3 regions of the Streptomyces sp. Inha503 genome follow, and region 1 is predicted to be linked to each of the others. Evidence: riboswitches for the same ligand, from Rfam matches in the RefSeq annotation. Region 1 holds a riboswitch; each other region holds the start of a gene.
The links. A riboswitch is a leader RNA that binds a small molecule or an ion and turns the genes downstream of it on or off. The one in region 1 is predicted to bind cyclic di-AMP.
Positions count from the first base shown of each region.

Region 2: linked by a shared signal. The riboswitch ahead of ACJX2R_RS23485 (NlpC/P60 family protein) and the one ahead of ACJX2R_RS36810 (M23 family metallopeptidase) in region 1 are both predicted to bind cyclic di-AMP.
Region 3: linked by a shared signal. The riboswitch ahead of ACJX2R_RS22705 (transglycosylase family protein) and the one ahead of ACJX2R_RS36810 (M23 family metallopeptidase) in region 1 are both predicted to bind cyclic di-AMP.

Region 1 is NZ_CP178360.1:8,663,445-8,671,070, forward strand. It holds gene ACJX2R_RS36795 (DNA gyrase/topoisomerase IV subunit A) at 1-856, opposite strand, end outside; gene ACJX2R_RS36800 (M16 family metallopeptidase) at 1,172-2,542, shown strand; gene ACJX2R_RS36805 (M16 family metallopeptidase) at 2,563-3,945, shown strand; cyclic di-AMP (ydaO/yuaA leader) riboswitch at 4,231-4,395, shown strand; gene ACJX2R_RS36810 (M23 family metallopeptidase) at 4,410-5,204, shown strand; gene ACJX2R_RS36815 (GntR family transcriptional regulator) at 5,456-6,211, shown strand; gene ACJX2R_RS36820 (HPr family phosphocarrier protein) at 6,404-6,685, opposite strand; gene ACJX2R_RS36825 (GNAT family N-acetyltransferase) at 6,875-7,626, shown strand, end outside.
Region 2 is NZ_CP178360.1:5,708,968-5,716,593, forward strand. It holds gene ACJX2R_RS23470 (hypothetical protein) at 417-761, shown strand; gene ACJX2R_RS23475 (peptidoglycan DD-metalloendopeptidase family protein) at 793-2,484, shown strand; gene pcrA (DNA helicase PcrA) at 2,631-5,105, opposite strand; cyclic di-AMP (ydaO/yuaA leader) riboswitch at 5,263-5,449, shown strand; gene ACJX2R_RS23485 (NlpC/P60 family protein) at 5,457-6,620, shown strand; gene ACJX2R_RS23490 (L,D-transpeptidase) at 6,761-7,528, opposite strand.
Region 3 is NZ_CP178360.1:5,530,625-5,538,250, reverse strand. It holds gene ACJX2R_RS22715 (cytochrome P450 family protein) at 279-1,556, shown strand; gene ACJX2R_RS22710 (transglycosylase family protein) at 1,742-2,740, shown strand; cyclic di-AMP (ydaO/yuaA leader) riboswitch at 2,996-3,163, shown strand; gene ACJX2R_RS22705 (transglycosylase family protein) at 3,170-3,859, shown strand; gene eno (phosphopyruvate hydratase) at 4,100-5,380, shown strand; gene ACJX2R_RS22695 (FtsB family cell division protein) at 5,485-5,967, shown strand; gene ACJX2R_RS22690 (DUF501 domain-containing protein) at 6,037-6,585, shown strand; gene ACJX2R_RS22685 (exopolyphosphatase) at 6,582-7,541, shown strand.

The sequences.
Region 1 (7,626 bases):
TGGAGATGACCTTCTCGGGCCCCACCGCGAAGGGGAGCTCGGTGACGACGAGGCCCTTACGGCGGGCCGTCACGTCCTCCACGGCCACCGTGGCGCGGATCTTGAAGGTGCCGCGGCCCGTCTCGTACGCGTCCCGGATGCCGCTCATGCCCACGATCCGGCCGCCGGTGGGCAGGTCGGGCCCCGGCACATGCCGCATCAGCGTGTCGAGGTCCGCGCCCGGGTGCCTGATCAGATGGCGGGCGGCGGCGATGACCTCGCCCAGGTTGTGCGGCGGCATATTGGTGGCCATGCCGACCGCGATCCCGGACGTGCCGTTGACCAGCAGGTTCGGATAGGCGGCGGGGAGGGTGACCGGCTCCTGCTCACTGCCGTCGTAGTTCGGGGAGAAGTCGACCGTGTCCTCGTCGATCGACTCGGTCATCAGCGAGGTCGCCGACGCCATCCGGCACTCGGTGTACCGCATCGCGGCCGGCGGGTCGTCATTGCCCAGCGAGCCGAAGTTCCCGTGGCCGTCGACCATCGGCAGGCGCATGGAGAACGGCTGCGCCATGCGCACCAGCGCGTCGTAGATCGACGCGTCGCCGTGCGGGTGGAGCTTTCCCATCACCTCGCCGACGACGCGGGCGCACTTCACATAGGAGCGCTCGGGGCGCAGGCCCATGTCGTTCATCTGGTAGAGGATGCGGCGGTGTACGGGCTTGAGCCCGTCTCGTGCGTCGGGCAGCGCGCGCGAGTAGATGACCGAATAGGCGTACTCGAGGTAGGAGCCCTGCATCTCGTCGACGACGTCGATGTCGAGGATGCGCTCCTCGAAGTCGTCCGGCGGCGGGGTCTTCGTGCGGCGGCGGGCCATCGCGCTTGGGGCTCCTTCAACTGCCGATGCGGGATCTGACGCGGACCATTGTGGCCCGGTCCACCGACAAGTGTGGAACGGCCCGGGGCGCTCGCGGCCGGGGCGGGCCCCGGAACCGTGCCCGGCGGCACCGTACGAAGCCCCCTCGAAGGGGTCCGGATCCGGCGCCGGAGGGCCCGCCGAAACGGTTCGGGACAGCTCGGCGGGACGGGAGTGGACCGGAACTTCGCCAGATGTCCGTCCCCTTGCATACAGTGACAGAAGCGCTGCGCAAGCGGCTGGCACGCGCTCCATCACGCGATCGAAGGGACGTACATGCCCATGGGTCACACGGCCACGCAGCAGGCCGGCTCCGGCGGCTTGAAAGCGACTGAGCACCGCCTGGCCAATGGCCTGCGCGTGGTGCTCTCCGAGGACCATCTGACCCCGGTCGCCGCGGTCTGTCTGTGGTACGACGTCGGCTCGCGCCATGAGGTCAAGGGGCGCACCGGCCTGGCGCACCTCTTCGAGCACCTGATGTTCCAGGGCTCGGCGCAGGTCACCGGCAACGGCCACTTCGAGCTGGTGCAGGGGGCCGGCGGCTCGCTCAACGGCACGACCAGCTTCGAGCGCACCAACTACTTCGAGACCATGCCCGCCCACCAGGTCGAGCTCGCCCTGTGGCTGGAGGCCGACCGGATGGGGTCCCTCCTGACCGCGCTGGACGAGGAGAGCCTGGAGAACCAGCGCGACGTCGTCAAGAACGAGCGCCGCCAGCGGTACGACAACGTCCCGTACGGCACCGCCTTCGAGAAGCTCGTCGCCATGGCGTACCCCGAGGGCCACCCGTACCACCACACCCCGATCGGCTCCATGGCCGACCTGGACGCGGCCTCCCTGGAGGACGCGCGGGAGTTCTTCCGCACCTACTACGCCCCCAACAACGCCGTGCTGTCGATCGTCGGCGACATCGACCCCGAGCAGACGCTCGCCTGGATCGAGAAGTACTTCGGCTCCATCCCCTTCCACGAGGGCAAGCGGCCGCCCCGCGACGGCACGCTCCCGGAGGTGATCGGCGGTCAGCTGCGCGAGGTCGTGGAGGAGGAGGTCCCGGCCCGCGCCCTGATGGCCGCCTACCGGCTGCCGCACGACGGCACCCGTGAGGCCGACGCCGCCGACCTGGCGCTGACCGTCCTCGGCGGCGGCGAGTCCTCCCGGCTCCACAACCGCCTGGTGCGCCGCGACCGCACCGCCGTGGCCGCCGGGTTCGGCCTGCTGCGGCTGTCGGGCGCCCCCTCGCTGGGCTGGCTGGACGTGAAGACCTCAGGCGGGGTCGAGGTGCCCGCCATCGAGACCGCCGTCGACGAGGAGCTGGCCCGCTTCGCCGAGGAGGGGCCGACCCCGCAGGAGATGGAGCGCGCCCAGGCGCAGATCGAGCGCGAGTGGCTGGACCGGCTGGCCACGGTCGGCGGTCGGGCCGACGAGCTCTGCCGTTACGCGGTGCTCTTCGGCGACCCGCAGCTGGCGCTGACCGCCGTGGAGCGGGTGCTCGACATCAGCCCCGAGGAGGTGCGGGCCGTGGCCGCGGCGCGGCTGCGCCCCGACAACCGCGCCGTGCTGGTCTACGAGCCCGTCCAGGGCGCCGACGACGCAGCAGACACCGCCGAAGCCGCCGAGACCGACGCAGAAGGGGAGGCGGCCCAGTGAGCGACGCCGTCACCGCGACCATGACCTTCCACCCGCAGCCCAAGGGCGGCGCCCCCAGGCCGTGGGCGTTCCCCGCCCCCGAGCGCGGTGAGCTGCCCAATGGCCTCACCGTGCTGCGCTGCCACCGCCCCGGCCAGCAGGTCGTCGCCGTCGAGATCAACCTGGAGGCGCCGCTGGACGCCGAGCCGGCCGGGCTCGAAGGCGTCGCCACGATCATGGCGCGCGCCCTGTCGGAGGGCACCGACAAGCACGACGCCGAGGAGTTCGCCGCCGAGCTCGAGCGCTGCGGTGCCACGCTGGACGCCCACGCCGACCACGCCGGCGTCCGCGTCTCCCTGGAGGTCCCGGCCTCCCGGCTGCCCAAGGCGCTCGGCCTGCTGGCCGACGCGCTGCGCGCCCCCGCCTTCCCGGACGGCGAGGTCGAGCGGCTGGTGCGCAACCGGCTGGACGAGATCCCCCATGAGCTGGCCAACCCGGCCCGCCGCGCCTCCATGGCCCTCTCGGCGGAGCTCTTCCCGGCCGAGTCGCGGATGTCCCGGCCGCGCCAGGGCACCCAGGAGACCATCGAGGGCATCGACGCCGCGGCCGTGCGGGCCTTCTACGAGGCACATCTCCGCCCCTCCACCGCCACCGCCGTCGTCGTGGGCGACCTCGGCGGCGTCGACCTGGACCGGGCGCTCGCCGACACCCTCGGCGCCTGGACGGGCGGGGCGGGCGCGCCGCGCACGGCTCCCCCGATCGTCGCGGACGACACCGGCCGTGTGGTGATCGTCGACCGGCCGGGCGCGGTGCAGACCCAGCTGCTCATCGGGCGGGTGGGCGCCGACCGTCACGACCGGGTCTGGCCCGCGCAGGTGCTCGGCACGTACTGCCTGGGCGGCACCCTCACCTCCCGCCTCGACCGCGTGCTGCGCGAGGAGAAGGGCTACACCTACGGGGTGCGCGCCTTCGGCCAGGTGCTGCGCTCCGGGCCCCCGTCGCCCGCGGGCGGCTCCTCGGGCGCCTCGATGCTGGCGATCAGCGGCTCGGTGGCCACCGAGGTCACCGGCCCCGCGCTGGACGACCTCTGGAAGGTGCTGCGCACGCTGAAGGAGGAGGGGCTGACCGACGACGAGCGCGATGTCGCGGTGCAGAACCTGGTGGGCGTCGCCCCGCTGAAGTACGAGACGGCGGCGTCCGTCGCGAACACCCTGGCCGACCAGGTCGAGCAGCATCTTCCGGACGACTTCCAGGCGCAGCTGTACGCCCGTCTGGCGGAGACCGGCACGGTGGAGGCCACCGCCGCGGTGGTGAGCGCCTTCCCGGCGGACCGGCTGGTCACGGTGCTGGTCGGGGACGCCTCGGCGATCGAGGAGCCGGTCCGCGCGCTGGGCATCGGTGAAGTGCGGGTCATCTCCAACTGAGCCGAGGAGAGTTGGCCGGATCCGTGCGCGGAATCGCCGGTCCGGGCGGCTCGCTGACGGTCCGCCAGACGGTTCCGGCGGGCGTCCGGTCCATGAGCCGACAGCGGAAGGGCCCCGGCCCCGTAAGGGCGCCGGGGTCCTTCCGACATGCCCGATTTATGGGATTGACTGCTTGTTTGGTTTGTGGGGAGAGCAACAAAAAACCGGAACCGTTTGGTGATCGAAAGCGGGCCCGTTTAGCGTCAGTCCGGCTGTTCGCCAGCGACCCGCCGCACCCGCGGCACCGGACAGTCATCGCCGAGTCCCCGTACGGCGCAAGCCAGGGGAGCCGGGGACCCAACACGTCCCCAGGGGTGAATCGGGCGCCTTCCCCGGCCGGGGGAGGGGTCCGTAGGAGACCTTCCTGCTCCGAACCCGTCAGCTAACCCGGTAGGCGAGAAGGAAGGAAAGGAGTGCGCCTCAGTATGGCGTCCACCCGCACTGCCACCGGGAAGCACCGCCGCACCACCAAGGTCAACATCCGCACGAGCGCGAACGTCGTGGGCATCACGACCGTCGCCTCGGGTGTGGTCGCCGGGATCACCGGTCAGGCGTTCGCGGCCGACGGGGGCCCCGATCCCCAGCAGACCGGTCTGACCCAGGCGATCGTGATCGGTGACGGGATCGCGGACCACATCGAGGCCCAGGCGCAGTCCCAGGAGAGCGCCGCCGAGCAGGCCGCCGCCAAGGCCAAGGCAGAGGCGATCGCCCGCCAGGAGGCCGCCAGAAAGGCGGAGGCCGCGGCGAAGAAGGCCAAGGCCGAGCGCGAGGCCAAGGAGCGCGCGGCGCGCGAGGCCGAGCGCAAGCGCCTCAACACCTTCGTGTCGCCCATCAGCGGCTCCTACGTCTCCACCGGCTACCAGGCGTCCAGCGGGCTGTGGTCCTCCGGCAGCCACACCGGCATCGACTTCCACGCCTCCACCGGCACCGCGGTGCACTCCGTGGGCATGGGCGAGATCGTCGAGGCGGGCTGGGGCGGCTCCTACGGCAACAACGTCGTCATCAAGATGAACGACGGCACGTACACCCAGTACGGCCACCTGTCGTCGATCAGCGTCTCGGTCGGCCAGAAGGTCACCCCCGGCCAGCAGATCGGCCTGTCGGGCGCCACCGGCAACGTCACCGGACCGCATCTGCACTTCGAGGCCCGCACCAGCCCGGACTACGGCTCGGACATGGACCCGCTGTCGTACCTGCGCAACCACGGCGTCAACGTCTGACCCGCAGCGCGTCCGACGCGAACGCCGCGCGGTCCCCGATCCCGGGATCCCGAGACCCCGCGAGACTTCCAGAAGGCCCCGTCCGCCGGACGGGGCCTTCGGCGTGCCACCGCCCGCCTGACCAAAAAATAGCCATGAAATGCTTCCAGCCATCGGAAATGGCGGCCGCGTGGAATAGAGTCGTTCAACGCGCATTCCATGGCCGCGTTTCGCGGGCGTTAAGGCGGAGGTTCGACAATGCGGGACCGTAAGTGAGCGGGGATACGAACGCGGTCCAGGGCGGTCGCCGGATTTCGGCACACGCGGTCTGCGCGGCGATTCGCGACGACATCGTCTCCGGCGCGTATCAGCCCGGCAGCCGCCTCACCGAGGAACTGCTCGCCCGGCGCTACGGCGTCTCCCGGGTGCCGGTCCGCGAGGCCCTGCGCACCCTGGAGTCCGAGGGCTTCGTGACGACCCGGCGGCACGCGGGCGCCTGTGTCGCCCAGCCCTCCGAGCGCGAGGCGGCCGATCTGCTGGACATCCGCGCGCTGCTGGAGCCGCTGGGCGCCGCGCGGGCCGCACAGCGCCGCACCGAGGCCCATCTGAAGGTGCTGCGCGGACTGGTCCGGCTCGGCCGGGAACGGGCCCGGGGCGGTCAGCTCGGCGAACTGCGGCCGCTGGGCGACTGGTTCCACGAGACGCTCGCCCAGGCGTCCGGCAGCCCGAGCCTGGCCGCGCTCCTCGTCCAGCTGCGCCGTAAGACCGCGTGGGTGTACGCGGCCGCTCCCGGGCCGCGGCCCGTGCCCCCCGAGGGCGCCGCGCGCCCCGACCCGGCCGGGCGGGCCGTGGAGTCCTGGGCGGAGCACGGCGCGCTGGTGGACGCGGTGGCGCGCGGCGACGCCGACCGCGCGCGGGCGCTCGCCACGGTGCACACCGAGCGCGCGCTGTCGGAATACCGGCTGCGCCGCCCGATTCCGGTGAGGACTTCGAAACATTCCGTCAACACGGCGAGCGGCCGGAATTAACAGAGCTCCCGTATACAACTCCTTGGGCTCCTTGCGTTCCTTGCGCATCTTGGGCTCCTTGGGAATTCTCTGTGCGGAAACAGAAAAACGGCGGGGCCGCGGTGGCTATTAAGGCCACCGCGGCCCCGCCGTGCCGAATCCCTGAAATCACCCGGGAGTCACCCCGGAATTCCAGACAGGGCCCGCCCGGGGTCAGACGGTCTCGGGAAGCTCCTCGAGGCCCTCCGCCACCAGCTTCGCCAGACGGTCGAGCGCGACCTCGGCGTCGTCCGCGTCGGAAGCGAGGACGACCTCCTCGCCGCCCTGGGCGCCCAGGCCGAGCACGGCCAGCATGGAGGCGGCGTTGACCGGGGTGCCGTCGCCCTTGGCGATCGTGATGGGGACGCCGGAGGCGGTGGCCGCCCGGACGAAGATCGACGCAGGGCGGGCGTGCAGGCCCTCGGCCCAGCCGATGGTGACGCGGCGCTCAGCCATGGTGTTGCCCTTCAGGTGTGACGGTGCTGTTGTCTAGACCAAAATCATACGGTGTCCGGATTCACCCGAACGATGTCCGAGTGAGCCCGTCCATGCCCGGACTGGCCCGATACGGACCTTCCCCCGACACTTGGGCCCGACGCAAGGGTGTCCACCATCCGGACCGGGCGGGCCCGTACCCTGGCTCCCATGCGGAGCCCGTCGGACCATCACGCCTACCCGACCCACTGGGAAGCCGACGTGGTGCTGCGGGACGGCGGTACGGCACAGATCCGTCCCATCACCACCGATGACGCCCAGCGGCTGGTCAGCTTCTACGAGCGGGTCTCGGACGAGTCGAAGTACTACCGCTTCTTCGCGCCCTACCCCCGTCTCTCCGACCGCGATGTCCACCGCTTCACTCACCACGACTACGTCGACCGGGTGGGCCTGGCGGCCATAGTGGGGGATGAGTTCATCGCCACCGTTCGGTACGACCGCATCGACGGCCGGGGGATGCCAGCCGCGGCCCCCGCCGACGAGGCTGAGGTCGCCTTCCTCGTCCAGGACGCCCACCAGGGCCGCGGGGTGGCTTCCGCGCTCCTCGAACACATCGGCGCCGTGGCACGCGAGCGGGGCATCCGGCGGTTCGCCGCCGAGGTGCTGCCCGCCAACAACAAGATGATCAAGGTGTTCACGGACGCGGGCTACACCCAGAAGCGCAGCTTCGAGGACGGGGTCGTCCGCCTCGAGTTCGACCTCGAACCCACCGACCGCTCCCTGGCCGTCATGCGCGCCCGTGAGCAGCGTGCCGAGGCCCGGTCCGTCCAGCGGCTGCTCTCGCCCGGCTCCGTGGCCGTCATCGGCACCAGCCGCACACCCGGCGGCGTCGGCCGCACCGTGCTGCGCAACCTCCTGGACGCCGGTTTCACCGGGCGCGTCCACGCCGTCAACCACGCCTT
Region 2 (7,626 bases), 3.0 Mb from region 1:
CCCCAGCATCCCCTACCCGGCAGTTTCGCGCCGCGCAGCGAGGGGGAAATCACACGTGGGACACGTTCGCTGAAGGCCGTACCCGTACCTGCATCCGCATCCGCATCCGCGCGGACGCCGCATACGCTCGGGCCGGCCACATCAGGGGAGCCGCAGCGGGGACCGTCGCACCGCGCAGCGCCGCCACGAGCCGCATGGCGCCGCGGTGCGACGGGCGGTCGTCCAGCGTCTCGGCGGGGACGCCCGCGTCCACACCCCGATGACGCTCGGCACCCCGCGCGGCGGCAAACACGTATCGCGCCCCCGTTGTCCGTACATCCACTCGTGCGTCAGATGTGCCCGGACTCCCCGGTGATAGCGGAGTTGCGGCAGCCTGCCCCCGATTGCCGTAGCGATTCATCGCTTTCTGGAGCGATGTGGATCAGTTGATGATCCCGAAGGAGGCGGCCCGGATAGACCATCCGGATGTGATCTCCCAGAACATCCGCGTCAACGGAATCGGACATCTCGCCCTGGCGGTGCTTTTCTCCGTGGCCGCCCGCATCCGCGAGGCCCTGAACGCCGCCGACAAGGCGTCGGCGGGCGCTTCCAGCCCGGTTCCCGAGGGTTCAGAAGCCTCGGAATTGCCGAACGTCAATCGAACATCCGGCCAAGGAAGCACGTACAGTCAGCCGAAAGACGACCAAATGCCCTTTCCCGAGATGCTCAAAACTCACGGAAGATTGTCGCTGCCGCGTACTGCCGGGTACAGTCGCCGCTAATTCTCCTGCAGCCGAGGCGAAAGAGAAGTTGGTGGTGAACGACCGTCACCCGTCGGGGGCCTCTCCGACCGTCCCCGATCCCGACGCCTCGTATCCGTACGGCGAGGCCTACGGTCAGCGTCAGGACACAGCGCACGGCTACGTCGGGTACGACGGGTATGACGGGTACTCCACCGGCAACTTCGCCCACCTGGCCACCGCCTACGGCGACGGCGACCCGCTCTACGGCGACAGCGATCCGCTCTTCGGCGCGCTTCCGGGCGCGTACGACGACGGGCAGGGCGCCCACAGCGGTCAGTACGACGCCTCGCAGTGGACCACGGCCGACCAGCACCACCAGACCGGGTCGTACGCCACCGGCCACTACGACCTGGGCCACGGCACCGGCCACCACGACACCGGCCACTACGACACGGCCGCCCATTACGACTCCGGCGCCTACGACACCACCGCCATGTGGGCCGCCTCCGGCTATCACCTGCCGACCGGCATCCCCGCCCAGCAGGACGCCGACACCGGCGCCCAGTGGGACATCGCCGCCTGGGACACGGGCGCCACCGCCCACACCGAGCTGCCGGATCAGTGGGACCACGGCGCGGGGGGCGCGGGAAGCGCGGGGTACGAGGCCGAGGCGTACACCTCGGGCGTGGACACCGGTCAGACCCAGGTCTGGGACACCTCCGTCTACGGGACCGTGGACGAGGCGCGGTACGACCACTCGGGGCTGAACCAGCCGGGACTCGACCAGCCCGAGCACGAGCCCAACGCCTACGACCAGACGGCCGTCTTCGACCAGGCCGTCATCCCCGACCAGGCCGTCATCCCCGAGCAGCCCGGCGCGTTCGAGCACACCGCCGTCTTCGAGCCGGTCAACGAGCCCGACCAGCCGTACGACCCCGGCCCCGAAGCGGAACCTGAACCCGGGGCGGCGGTCATGCGGGAATCCGCCCCCTCCCCTCGCCGGGAGGTGAACCGCGGCCGCCGCCGTACCCCCTCGTCCCGCCCCAAGCGTTCCGCGCTCCTCACCGTCGCCGTCCCCTCCGTCTGCGCCCTGGGTGTCACCGCCGTGGCCGCCGCCTCGGTCAGCGGTGTGGGAAGCGACAAGAAGGACGAGTCCACCACTCAGGCCGCCTCCGACAACGCGCCCCCCGTGAAGCCCTCCGTCGCCAACAGCAAGCTGGACTCCCAGCTCGCCGGGGTCCGCGAGGACGCCGACGACTTCCGCGACCGCACCAGCCGCGCCCAGGAGCGGATCGACCTCCAGGCGCGCCAAGCCGCCGAGAAGAAGCGCAAGGCCGCCGAGGCGGCGCGCAAGGAAGCGCTGCGGCCGAAGTTCGCGCTGCCCGTCGCCCAGCACGGCCTGAGCGCCCAGTTCGGCCAGGCCGGTATCAACTGGATGTCGGTGCACACCGGCATCGACTTCCCGGTGAGCTACGGGACGCCCGTGATGGCCGCCACCGACGGCACCGTAAAGACGCAGTGGAACGACGCCTACGGCAATATGGTCGTTCTGACCAGCCCGGATGGCACCGAGACCTGGTACTGCCACCTCAGCAGCGCCAAGATCCGCTCAGGGACCGTCAAGGCCGGGGAGACCATCGCGTACTCCGGGAACTCCGGTAACTCCACCGGCCCGCATCTGCACTTCGAGGTCCACCCCGGCGGCGGCGCGGCCATCGACCCGCTGCCCTGGCTGCGCGGCAAGGGCCTCGACCCGACCTGATCCGGGGCCACCGCGCGGCGCGCCACCGCCGCGCCACGTCACCCACCGCCGCGGCGCGCCACCGCCGCGCCACGTCACCCACCGCCGCGTCGCGCCACCGCCGCGCCACGCCCCGCCGCGCGACGCCCGTACGGCCTGCGCCCCCGCTACAGCTTCTCCACCGGTGCGTACCGCAGCAGCAGCCGCTTCGGCTTCTCGTCGCCGAAGTCGATCGTCGCCTCCGCGTTGTCCCCACTCCCCTTGACCGCCACCACCGTGCCGAGCCCGAACGAGTCATGGGTGACCCGGTCGCCGATGGCCAGGGCGACCACCGGGCGCTCCTTGGCCCGCCTGGTGGCGAACCCGCTGCCCCCGGTACGCGAACGCGACGTCGACAGACCGGACGACAGCCCCGACGGCGGGGTGGAGGCGATGCCGCCCATGGACGCGGACGGGGTGGCGGGCCCGGTGCGCCGCCAGCGCACATACTGGTCCGGGATCTCCTCCAGGAAGCGGGACGGCGGGTTGTACGCGGGCTGTCCCCAGGCGCTGCGCATCGTCGAGCGGGTCAGATAGAGCCGCTCGCGGGCCCGGGTGATCCCGACATAGGCCAGCCGCCGCTCCTCCTCCAGCTCCTTGGTCTGGCCGAGCGCCCGCATATGCGGGAAGACGCCGTCCTCCATGCCGCTGAGGAAGACGACCGGGAACTCCAGCCCCTTCGCCGTGTGCAGGGTCATCAGCGTGATCACGCCGGAGCCCTCGGTGTCCTCGTCGGGGATCTGGTCGGAGTCGGCGACGAGCGCGACCTGCTCCAGGAAGTCCGCGAGGGTGCCGGGGTTCTCCTCGCCGCGGTCCTGCTCGAACTCCAGGGCCACGGCGGCGAGCTCCTGGAGGTTCTCGATCCGGGTCTCGTCCTGCGGATCGGTGGACGCCTGGAGCTCGGCCAGATAGCCGGTGCGCTCCAGCACCGCCTCCAGGACGGTGGCCGGGCCCGCCCCGGACTCCACGATGGTGTGCAGCTCCTCCATGAGCGTGTTGAACCGCTTGACGGCGTTGGCCGAGCGGGCCGCCATGCCGTACGCCTCGTCGACCCGGCGCAGCGCCTGCGGGAAGGTGATCTTCTCGCGCAGCGACAGCGCGTCGATCATGGCCTCCGCGCGCTCGCCGATGCCGCGCTTGGGCACGTTCAGGATCCGGCGGAGCGGGACGGAGTCCTCGGGGTTGGCCAGCACCCGCAGATACGCGAGGACGTCCCGGACCTCCTTGCGCTCGTAGAAGCGCACCCCGCCGACGACCTTGTACGGCAGCCCGACGCGGATGAAGACCTCTTCGAAGACACGGGACTGGGCGTTGGTGCGGTAGAAGACCGCCACGTCCCCGGCCTTGGCGTCGCCCGCGTCCGTCAGCCGGTCGATCTCGTCGGCGACGAACTGGGCCTCGTCGTGCTCGGTGTCGGCCACATAGCCGGTGATCTCGGCCCCGGCGCCGGCGTCCGTCCACAGGTTCTTCGGGCGGCGGTTCTCATTGCGCTCGATGACCGCGTTGGCAGCGCTCAGGATGGTCTGGGTCGAGCGGTAGTTCTGCTCGAGGAGGATCGTCCGCGCGGTGGGGTAGTCCTCCTCGAACTGGAGGATGTTACGGATCGTGGCGCCCCGGAAGGCGTAGATCGACTGGTCGGCGTCGCCCACCACGCACAGCTCGGCGGCCGTGGTCTCCTCGGTGTCGGTGCCCACCAGCTCGCGCACGAGTGTGTACTGCGCGTGGTTGGTGTCCTGGTACTCGTCCACCAGGACGTGCCGGAAGCGGCGGCGGTAGTGCTCGGCGACGTCCGGGAACGCCTGGAGCAGATTGACCGTGGTCATGATGATGTCGTCGAAGTCCAGCGCGTTGGCCTCGCGAAGCCGCGCCTGGTACATCACATACGCCTCGGCCAGCGACTTCTCGAATCCGTCCGAGGCCTGCCCGGTGAAGGTCTCCTCGTCGATCAGCTCGTTCTTGAGGTTGGAGATCTTGGCGCTGAAGGACTTCGGCGGGAACCGCTTGGGGTCGAGGTCCAGATCCCGGCAGACCAGCGCCATCAGCCGCTTGGAGTCGGCCGCGTCATAGATCGAGAACGACGAGGTGAAGCCCAGCTTCTTCGACTCCCGGCGCAGGATGCGGACGCAGGCGCTGTGGAAGGTGGACACCCACATGGCGTTGGCCCGCGGGCCGACGAGCTCCTCGACGCGCTCCTTCATCTCGCCCGCCGCCTTGTTGGTGAAGGTGATGGCGAGGATCTGGCCGGGGTGGGTACCGCGGGCGCCGAGCAGATAGGCGATGCGATGGGTGAGCACCCGGGTCTTGCCGGAGCCGGCGCCCGCGACGATCAGCAGCGGCGAGCCGGTGTGCTCCACGGCGGCCCTCTGCTGCTCGTTCAACCCCTCGAGCAGGGCGGACGGGTCCACGGCGGGCCGGGCCGCGCCGTCCCGGTAGTGGGCCTCCCGGGGCACGGGCGCGTCGAAATCGCCGCTGAAGAGGTGATGCGGGACGTCCTCGGCGCCACCGTGGCCAGGGTGCGCCGAATCCTCGGGCGGCGGTGGCCGCTCCTCGTCCGGAGATGGCCCGAGGTCCGCCAGGAAGCTGTCGTCAAAGAGGCTGCTCATCGCTCCCCGAGTCTAGGCCGCCCCACTGACAGCCGACGTCCGAACATCACGAAACGGTTTCGGGCAAAACGGCCACCAGTCTTCACAGGAGCCCCACGTGTTGGCTACCGTCCTGCGTCAGGCGGCCCGGAAGATCCGTCGGCGAACCACGTCGGCACGGGCGCCTCCGCCGAGTCCGGTGCGCCGTGAGGCGTCCGGAGCCGGGGACCCAACAACGCAAGACCGGGGTGAATCGGCCCGAAACGGTACGGCACACACGGTGCCGCCCGGACCCGGCCGTAGGGCAACCTTCCGTACCGCCCGAACCCGACAGCTAACCCGGTAGGCGGTCCACGGAAGGAGTCGCCTCCCTTGGCGTCGCACCGCAAGCCGCGGAGCCGAATACCCGGCCCGCTCACGGGTCACAGCCGCCGTACGGCCGTCGGGTTCACCACTGCCGCCCTCGCATCCGTCACCCTCCTCTCCCAGTCGGCCAACGCCGCGCCCGCCGATCCCAAGCCGGCCGCCCAGTCGATCGAGAAGGTGAAGGAGAAGGTCGACACCCTCTACCACCAGGCGGAGACCGCCACCCAGCGCTACAACGCCGCCAAGGAACGCACCGACCAGCAGCGGGCCAAGGTCGACAAGCTGCTGGACTCCGTCGCCAAGCGCACCGAGAAGCTCAACGAGGCGCGGCGCATGCTCGGCACCTACGCCGCCGCCCAGTACCGCGACGGCGGAATGGCCCGCTCCGCCGCCACCCTGCTGTTCTCCAACGACCCGCAGGACGTCTTCGACCAGTCGCATCTGATCGACCGGATGACCGGCCGGCAGAAGCAGGCCGTCGACGACTTCCAGAAGCAGCGGGTGAAGACCGCCAAGGAGCGCGGTAAGGCCAGCGAGAGCCTCGCCTCGCTGACCGCGTCCCAGAAGCAGCTGAAGGTCCAGAAGAAGACCGTCCAGGACAAGCTGACCGAGGCCCGGCGGCTGCTGGCGAATCTGACCGCCAAGGAGAAGGCGCGGCTGGCGGCGATCGAGAAGAAGAAGGCGGAAGAGGCCCGCCGTAAGGCCGCCGAGCTGGCCGAGAAGCAGCGGCAGGAGGCCGCCGCGCGCGAGAAGCAGCAGGAGCAGAACGCGGGTGGCTCCGGTTCGACGTCGCCCTCCACGCCCTCTGCCCCGGCCAACAGCTCCAAGGCGGCCCAGGCCATCGCCTTCGCCAAGGCGCAGCTCGGCAAGCCGTACGTCTGGGGCGCCACCGGGCCCAGCTCCTTCGACTGCTCCGGGCTGACGCAGGCGGCCTGGAAGTCCGCCGGGATCTCGCTGCCGCGCACCACCTGGGACCAGGTGAAGGCCGGTACGCGCGTCTCGACGTCCCAACTCCACCCGGGCGATCTCGTCTTCTTCTACGACGACATCAGCCATGTCGGCCTCTACATCGGCGACGGGATGATGATCCACGCGCCGAAGCCGGGCGATGTGGTGAAGAAGGCGCCGATCACGGAGATGCCGATCTACGGAAGCGTGCGGCCCTCGTAGGGCCCCTGATCGCGACGATGCCGCTGCCGGGGCCGGACCCCGGGCAGCGGCATCGCCATCAGCTCAGCGGCGCCGTCAGCGCCTGACGGCGCCGTCAGTGGCTCTCGGCGCCGTCAGCGCCCCTGGACGCCATCAGTGGCTCAGGTGCCGGGCTTGCGCCCGTAGACGTACACGTCATCGCCGTTCTTCAGCAGGCTCCAGTACTTCTTGGCGTCGCCCTTACGCATGTTGACGCAGCCATGGGAGCCGGGCGGGGACCATACGCTGCCGGCGATCGAGTGAAACGCCTGGCCGCCGTCGAAGAACTGGCTGTACGGCATGGCGACCTTGTAGAGCGTCGACCAGTGGTTGATGTTCCGCCAGTAGACCCTCTTCAGCCCGGTGCGGGTCTCGAAGCCGTCCCGCCCTGACCGCACCGGCACCGGTCCGTAGACCAGCCGGGAGCCGTCCTGGACCCAGCTCAGCTGGCGGGTGAGGTCCACGCAGGCGATACGGCCCCTGTTGGTGGGGCACTTCTTCGCCGCGTTCGGATTGTGCCCGGCGGCCTTCTGGGCGCTGATGAGGCTCATCACGCCCGAGGTGATCGGGCCCGCGTAGCCGATCGTCGGGCTGATGCCGTGGCCGATCTGGAACTTCTGGATCGCGAGACAGTCCGCCCGCGACTGCCGCCCGTCCACGGGACGGCCCAGGAACCGCTCGGCCTGCTTCTGGTACGGCCCCGCGGTGGTCGTGCACGACGACGCGGCCATGCTCACCGGTGTCACCGTGCCGGCCGACCGGCCCAGTGGCCGCGCCTGAGCCTGCGCCGGACCGGCGACGGCCACCGCGAGCGGCACCGCCATCCCCGCCAGCCCCAGCGCGACGCCCATGCGCCGCCTATGACTTCTTACTGCCCCCACTACCCCCATTGGCCACTCCTCTCGACTGCCTCGCTCATTACTAAGACAGCTCGCGAGTGCAAACGGTTGCCTCGGGATCGTGTCGCGATTGCCTTGGGATTACCCCC
Region 3 (7,626 bases), 3.1 Mb from region 1:
CCGCGTTGACCGACGTCAGAGCATGTCCCGGGGGCTCGTAACGGGGCGGCGCGGGCATCCGCCGAACGGCGGCCCCAGCCATCAGATATCCGGGCATTCGACCCCGGCTGTGTGTGGGTGGTGAAGGGTGTGTGGAGATGAATTGGGAATTCCGCTAGACATTCATCCCGGTCATGACTCTCTTATTCTTTTTGTTCTGCTTATTCCCTTATTTCTCTTGTCTGTGGTTACTTCCGGCGGACCGGGGGAGAGCGGTCCCGCGCCGGTATCGTCGGGGCGTGTCGGAACAGCCCCGTGACAGCTCCGCTCCCACCCTCTTCACCTGGGAGTTCGCCACCGATCCCTACCCCGCGTACGCCTGGCTACGCGACCACGCCCCGGTGCACCGGACCACGCTCCCCAGTGGTGTGGACGCCTGGCTGGTGACCCGTTACGCCGATGCCAGGAGGGCGCTGGCCGATCCCCGGCTCTCGAAGAACCCCCAGCGGCACAGCGCGGCGGCCCATGCCAGGGGCAAGGTGGGCATCCCGGGCGAACGGCGCGCCGAACTGATGACACATCTGCTCAATATCGACCCTCCCGACCACACCCGGCTGCGGCGGCTGGTGTCGAAGGCGTTCACCCCGCGCCGGGTGGCCGCGTTCGCCCCCCGGGTGCGGACCCTCACCGATCAGCTCATCGACGCCTTCGAAGAGAGGGGAGGGGCGGATCTCATCCATGAGTTCGCCTTCCCCCTCCCTATTTACGCCATCTGCGATCTGCTCGGGGTGCCGCGCGAGGACCAGGACGACTTCCGGGACTGGGCCGGCGCGATGATCCGGCACGGCGGCGGCCCGCGCGGCGGAGTGGCCCGCGCCGTGAAGAGGATCCGGGCGTATCTGGGCGAGCTGATCCACCGCAAGCGCCTGGAGCTCGCGGAGCGCGGGGAAGAAGAGGACGGGGAGGATCTGATCTCGGGGCTGATCCGGGCCAGTGACCACGGTGAGCACCTCACCGAGAACGAGGCCGCGGCCATGGCCTTCATCCTTCTCTTCGCCGGCTTCGAGACGACCGTCAATCTCATCGGCAACGGCGTCTACGCGCTGCTGCGCCATCCGGAGCAGCGCGCCCTCATGCAGCGGGCCCTGGAAGAAGGGGACGAGCGGCTGCTCGCCGCCGGGGTCGAGGAACTGCTCCGCTACGACGGACCCGTGGAGATCGCCACCTGGCGGTTCGCCACCGAGCCGGTCACCCTCGCCGGGCAGCGCATCGCCGAGGGGGAGCCGGTGCTGGTGGTGCTCGCCGCGGCCGACCGGGACCCCGAGCGGTTCGCGGAGCCGGACGTCCTCGATCTCACCCGCCGGGACAACCAGCACCTCGGCTACGGCCACGGCATCCATTACTGTCTGGGTGCCCCGCTGGCCCGGCTGGAGGCCCAGACCGCGATCGCCACCCTGCTGCGACGGCTGCCCGGGCTGCGGCTCGCGGAGGATCCGGACGATCTGCGGTGGCGTGGCGGGCTCATCATGCGCGGGCTGCGCACGCTCCCGGTGACCTGGAATTCCGCGGACGGCTGAGCCCCGCGAAACGGGCGGCCGAGACCTCCAAGGCCCCTACGGGCGGACATACGTGACGAATGATCAGCCGTGTGACCTCGGCGTGACCTCGGATACATCGCCTTGTGATGATCGAGTGCCCTCGCTATGTTCACCGGCAAACCTTGTCGCCTCAGGGCCATAGCGCCATAGGAGAGGTCAATCGCATGCGTTCCGGTAATGGTCGACACCGTCGCCCCCGCCAGGCTCCGGCCATCATCGTCGCGGCGGGGGTGACGGGGGCGGGCCTCGCCATGCCCCTCTTCGGGGCGACCGGCGCACAGGCCGCCCAGACCGCCACATGGGATCACGTCGCCGAGTGCGAGAGCGGCGGTATGTGGAGCGCCAACGAGGGCAACGGCTTCTACGGCGGGCTCCAGCTGACCCTCGACATGTGGAAGAAGTACGGCGGCACGGAGTACGCCCCGCGCCCCGACCTCGCCAGCCGCTCCCAGCAGATATCCGTCGCCGAGGCGATCCTCGGCGACCGCGGCCCCGACGCCTGGCCGAGCTGTGCGCTGGGCGCCGGGCTCACCGACGGCGGCGGCGCCCCCGATGTGGACCCCGGCAGCACGGCCACCCCGGACCCGGGGACGGGCCGCGGCGGGGACGGCCAGGGGGACCGGGGACGGGACGGCTCCTCCTCGGACGCGGACCGTTCGGGGACGTCGGACAGCGCCGACAAGCCGGACGCGCCGGACGCCTCCGGGTCGGCCGAGGAGCCGGAGGCGCCCCACACCTCGAAGTCCCCCGACGGCCTCGACGGCTCCGCTTCGGACGACCCGGCGGCGGACGACCCGGACTCGGACGGCCCCTCGCGCTCGGACGGTCCCTCGGCGTCGGACGGCTCCAAGACCCCCTCGGCGGACCCCTCCGGCCGCCACCGCGGCTCCCCGGACGCCGGGGAGCGGGCCGACGACGGCGACGCGGGGAGCGCACGGCCCTCCGGGCGCCATGCCTCGCGCGGCGCCTCGGACCGGGACGAGGGGGCCACGGACGACGATTACACTGTTCGCCCCGGTGACAACCTGTCAGGGATCGCCGAGCACCAGAATGTGGCCCGCGGTTGGGAAGGGCTCTACGAAACCAACGAGGACCTCATCGGGGTCGACCCCGATCTGATCATTCCTGGTCAGCGACTTGACCTCACCATCAGGGAGCAGTGATTCGGGGGGAATTGCCCGATCTGGACCCGGTGAGACATACATCTCGTCACATTTTCCGGGGCGCACCTCGTGTCCGATCCCTCCTCACCCGGCCCCACCTGCGCCGATGTGGGCCGGGTGAGATCAATTACGGCCCCAATCGCTGCCCTTGGGGTGTTTGAACGTTCTTGGAAGGTGTGTTTAACGTCTTTCCGCTCGCCACCGCGGGCACCGTCGATCGTCACGCCGAATCCTGCCGGCGGTCGGGGGGAAACCGACGCGTCAGCGCCGAAGGCAGGAGCGGGGGACCCAAGGTAGGTGCCGAGTGGCCTGTGGATACGGGCTCGTCGGCTAGGGGTGAAGCCGGGAGCGACCATCGCGACCGGCCGGGCAACTCACGTCCGAACCCGACAGCTCACCTCGTAGGCGTCGGTGAGGAAACGAACCAAAATGCTCAAGTCCAACGGGAAGCACCGCCGCCCCTCCAAGGCCACCCGTATCGCCGCGCTCACCGGTCTCGCCGGTGCCGCCGTGGCGGCACCGCTCATCGGGGCGACCTCCGCCTCCGCGGCCACCACCTCGCAGTGGGACCAGGTCGCGCAGTGCGAGTCCGGTGGCAACTGGTCCATCAACACCGGCAACGGCTACTTCGGCGGCTTGCAGTTCTCGAGCTCCACCTGGGCCGCCTACGGCGGCACGGCCTACGCCCCCACCGCGGACAAGGCCAGCAAGGCCCAGCAGATCCAGATCGCCGAGAAGGTCCTGGGCAGCCAGGGCAAGGGCGCCTGGCCGGTCTGCGGCAAGGGTCTGACCTCCGGCGGCAGCCCGTCCGCCCCGTCCACGCCCTCCGGCTCGCAGGGCCAGTCCTCGGCGACCACCGAGTCGGCCCCGGCCGCACAGCCGAAGGCCCAGCCGAAGGCGCAGCCGCACGCCGCGCCGGAGCGCGCCGCGCGGCACCAGACCCGTGGCCCGATCAAGAAGGGTGACGGCGAGTACAAGGTCAAGTCCGGCGACACCCTCGGCAAGATCGCCAAGGCCCACGACGTCAAGGGCGGCTGGAAGAAGCTCTTCGAGCTGAACAAGGACATCGTGGAGCAGGCCGACCTGATCTTCCCGGGCCAGCAGCTGCACCTCCGCTGAGCCACGGCCAAGGCCACGGTCACGGTGGCCGGCCCCCGAGAACGAGCCCCGGCCGGGCGTGCCGCCCCTATGGCGCGCCCCGCCGGGGCTTTCCCAATGCGTGCGAAATCAGGATTTCTGATCCAGAATCTGGCTTTTTGTGTCACGCCCCTGTCTCGTGGGGCGGGCGAACGCGGGGCGCAGCCCTCCCGGCCCGTTAGGCTCGTGCTGCTACCGCAGACCCATACGAAGGAGAACCTCGTGCCGTCCATCGACGTCGTCGTAGCTCGCGAGATCCTCGACTCGCGAGGCAACCCAACGGTCGAGGTCGAGGTTGGCCTCGACGACGGCAGCACCGGCCGTGCCGCCGTGCCGTCCGGCGCCTCCACCGGCGCCTTCGAGGCCCTCGAGCTCCGTGACGGCGACAAGAACCGCTACAACGGCAAGGGCGTGGAGAAGGCCGTCCTCGCCGTGATCGAGCAGATCGGCCCCGAGCTGGTCGGCTATGACGCCACCGAGCAGCGGCTGATCGACCAGGCGATGTTCGACCTGGACGCCACTCCGGACAAGTCCTCGCTCGGTGCCAACGCGATCCTGGGTGTCTCCCTCGCCGTCGCGCACGCCGCCTCCGAGGCGTCCGACCTCCCCCTCTTCCGTTACCTCGGCGGCCCGAACGCCCATCTGCTGCCGGTGCCGATGATGAACATCCTCAACGGCGGGTCGCACGCCGACTCCAATGTGGACATCCAGGAGTTCATGATCGCCCCCGTGGGCGCGGAGTCCTTCTCCGAGGCCCTGCGCTGGGGCGCCGAGGTGTACCACACCCTGAAGTCCGTGCTGAAGGAGCGCGGCCTGTCCACCGGCCTCGGCGACGAGGGCGGCTTCGCGCCGAACCTCGGCTCCAACCGCGAGGCCCTCGACCTGATCCTCGAGGCGGTCAAGAAGGCCGGCTACCAGCCGGGCCAGGACATCGCGCTCGCGCTGGACGTCGCCGCCTCCGAGTTCTACAAGGACGGCACGTACCAGTTCGAGGGCCAGTCCCGCTCCGCCGCCGAGATGACCTCGTACTACGCCGAGCTGGTCGCCGCGTACCCACTGGTCTCCATCGAGGACCCGCTGAACGAGGAGGACTGGGACGGCTGGAAGACCATCACCGAGCAGCTCGGCGACAAGGTCCAGTTGGTCGGCGACGACCTCTTCGTCACCAACCCCGAGCGGCTCTCCCGCGGCATCGACAGCGACACCGCGAACGCCCTGCTGGTCAAGGTCAACCAGATCGGCTCGCTGACCGAGACCCTCGACGCGGTCGAGCTGGCCCAGCGCAACGGCTACAAGTGCATGATGTCGCACCGCTCCGGTGAGACCGAGGACGTCACCATCGCCGACCTGGCCGTCGCCACCAACTGCGGCCAGATCAAGACCGGCGCCCCGGCCCGCTCCGAGCGGGTGGCCAAGTACAACCAGCTGCTGCGCATCGAGGAGATCCTCGACGACGCCGCGGTGTACGCGGGCCGTTCCGCCTTCCCGCGCTTCAAGGGCTGAGCGGACACGTCTGACGCCTGTCCCCGGCCGCGGTCCCGTACCGTGGCCGGGGACGGCGTCGCTCGACGGCGTTACCCAAGCGAAGCCATCACCGGGGAGGCGACGTGCCGGCGGATCGGGAACGGTTCTCCACCGCGACCAGGCTCAGGGCGCTCGGCGAGCACGCCGCCGCCCGGGTCTACCGCGTGCGCACCAAGCGCCGCCGCGGTCGGCTGACCGGCCGGGCCGCCCTGCTCGCGCTGGTCGTCTGCTCCCTCGTCGTGGCGCTCGCCTATCCGATGCGGCAGTACATCTCCCAGCGCTCCGACATCGCCGAGCAGCGGCACGAGGCCCAGCGGGCCCGCGAGGACGTGAAGAAGCTGCGGGAGCGGAAGGCCCGGCTGCGCGACCCCGCCTACACCGAGCAGCAGGCCCGGGAGCGGCTGCACTTCCTGATGCCGGGGGAGACCGGCTACAGCGTGGTGGACGGCGGCGGCTCCACCGAGCGCTCCACCGACCAGGGCGCGGCCGGCCGCCCCTGGTACACCAACCTCTGGGACGCCGTGGACACGGCGGACGCGGCGGGGGCGGGCAGCGCGCGCCGCTGAGGCGCCGCGCTCCGGCCGCCGGCCGCACCCGGTGACTATTCGAAACGAAGAAGAAGAAGTTTCCCACTCATGGATACGCCCCCGCCCCAGACGGAGCCCACCGCGCCCACCGACGCGGACATCCACGCCGTACGGGAGCAGCTGAACCGCGTGCCCCGGGGTCTGCGTGCGATCGCGCACCGCTGCCCCTGCGGCAATCCGGACGTCGTGGAGACCGCGCCGCGGCTCGAGGACGGTACGCCCTTCCCCACCCTCTACTACCTGACCTGTCCGCGCGCCGCGTCCGCGATCGGCACGCTGGAGGCCGAGGGCGTGATGAAGGAGATGACGGCCCGGCTGGGCACCGACCCCGAGCTGGCCGCCGCCTACCGCGCCGCCCACGAGGACTACATCGCGCGCCGCGACGCCGTCGAGGTGCTCCAGGGCTTCCCCAGCGCGGGCGGGATGCCGGACCGGGTGAAGTGTCTGCATGTGCTGGTGGCCCACTCCCTCGCGGCCGGCCCCGGGGTCAATCCGCTGGGGGACGAGGCGATCGCGATGTTGCCGGAGTGGTGGCGCAAGGGCCCGTGTGTGAGCCCCTGCGGGACCGGGGCCCCGGGCCGGGAGGAGAGCGCATGACCCGCGTCGCCGCCGTGGACTGCGGCACCAACTCGATCCGGCTGCTGGTGGCGGACGCCGATCCGGCCACCGGGGAGCTGACCGAGCTCGACCGCCGGATGAAGATCGTCCGGCTGGGCCAGGGCGTGGACCGCACCGGCCGGCTCGCCCCCGAGGCGCTGGAGCGCACCTTCGCCGCCTGCCGCGAGTACGCGGAGGTCGTGCGTGAGCTGGGCGCCGAACACGTCCGCTTCGTGGCCACCTCCGCCTCCCGGGACGCCGAGAACCGCGCGGAGTTCGTGCGCGGGGTCGTGGAGATCCTGGGCGTGGAGCCCGAGGTGATCACCGGGGACCAGGAGGCGGAGTTCTCCTTCACCGGGGCCACCAAGGAGCTCACCGGCCATGACCGGATGGCCGGTCCGTATCTGGTGGTGGACATCGGCGGCGGTTCGACGGAGTTCGTCGAGGGCGGCGACGGGGTGCGGGCGGCCCGCAGCGTGGACATCGGCTGCGTCCGGCTGACCGAGCGCCATCTGGTGGTGGACGGCCGCATCTCTGATCCCCCGACGGAGGATCAGATCGCCGCCATAAGGGCCGATGTGGAGCGGGCGCTCGACCTGGCCGAGCGCACCGTGCCGCTCGGCCGCGCCTGCCGTCCCGCGGACGGCCACGTGCTGGTCGGTCTTGCCGGTTCGGTCACCACCGTGGCCGGGATCGCGCTGGGTCTGAAGGAGTACGACCCCTCCGCGATCCATCACTCCCGGATCACCCTCGGCCAGGTCCGCGAGATCACGGGCCGGTTGCTCGGCTCCAGCCACGCCGAGCGGGCGGAGATCCCGGTGATGCATCCGGGGCGGATCGACGTGATCGGGGCGGGGGCGCTCATCCTGCTTTCGATCATGGAAAGGACCGGCGCCGAGGAGGTCGTGGTGAGTGAACATGACATCCTTGACGGGCTCGCCTGGAGCATCGCCTGAGCGGCCGGGACAACGTATGAGCGGCCGCGGAACCCCCTTCGAGGGCCTTCCGCGAGCCGCCTCCGAGAAAGTTCGTGAAACTCTT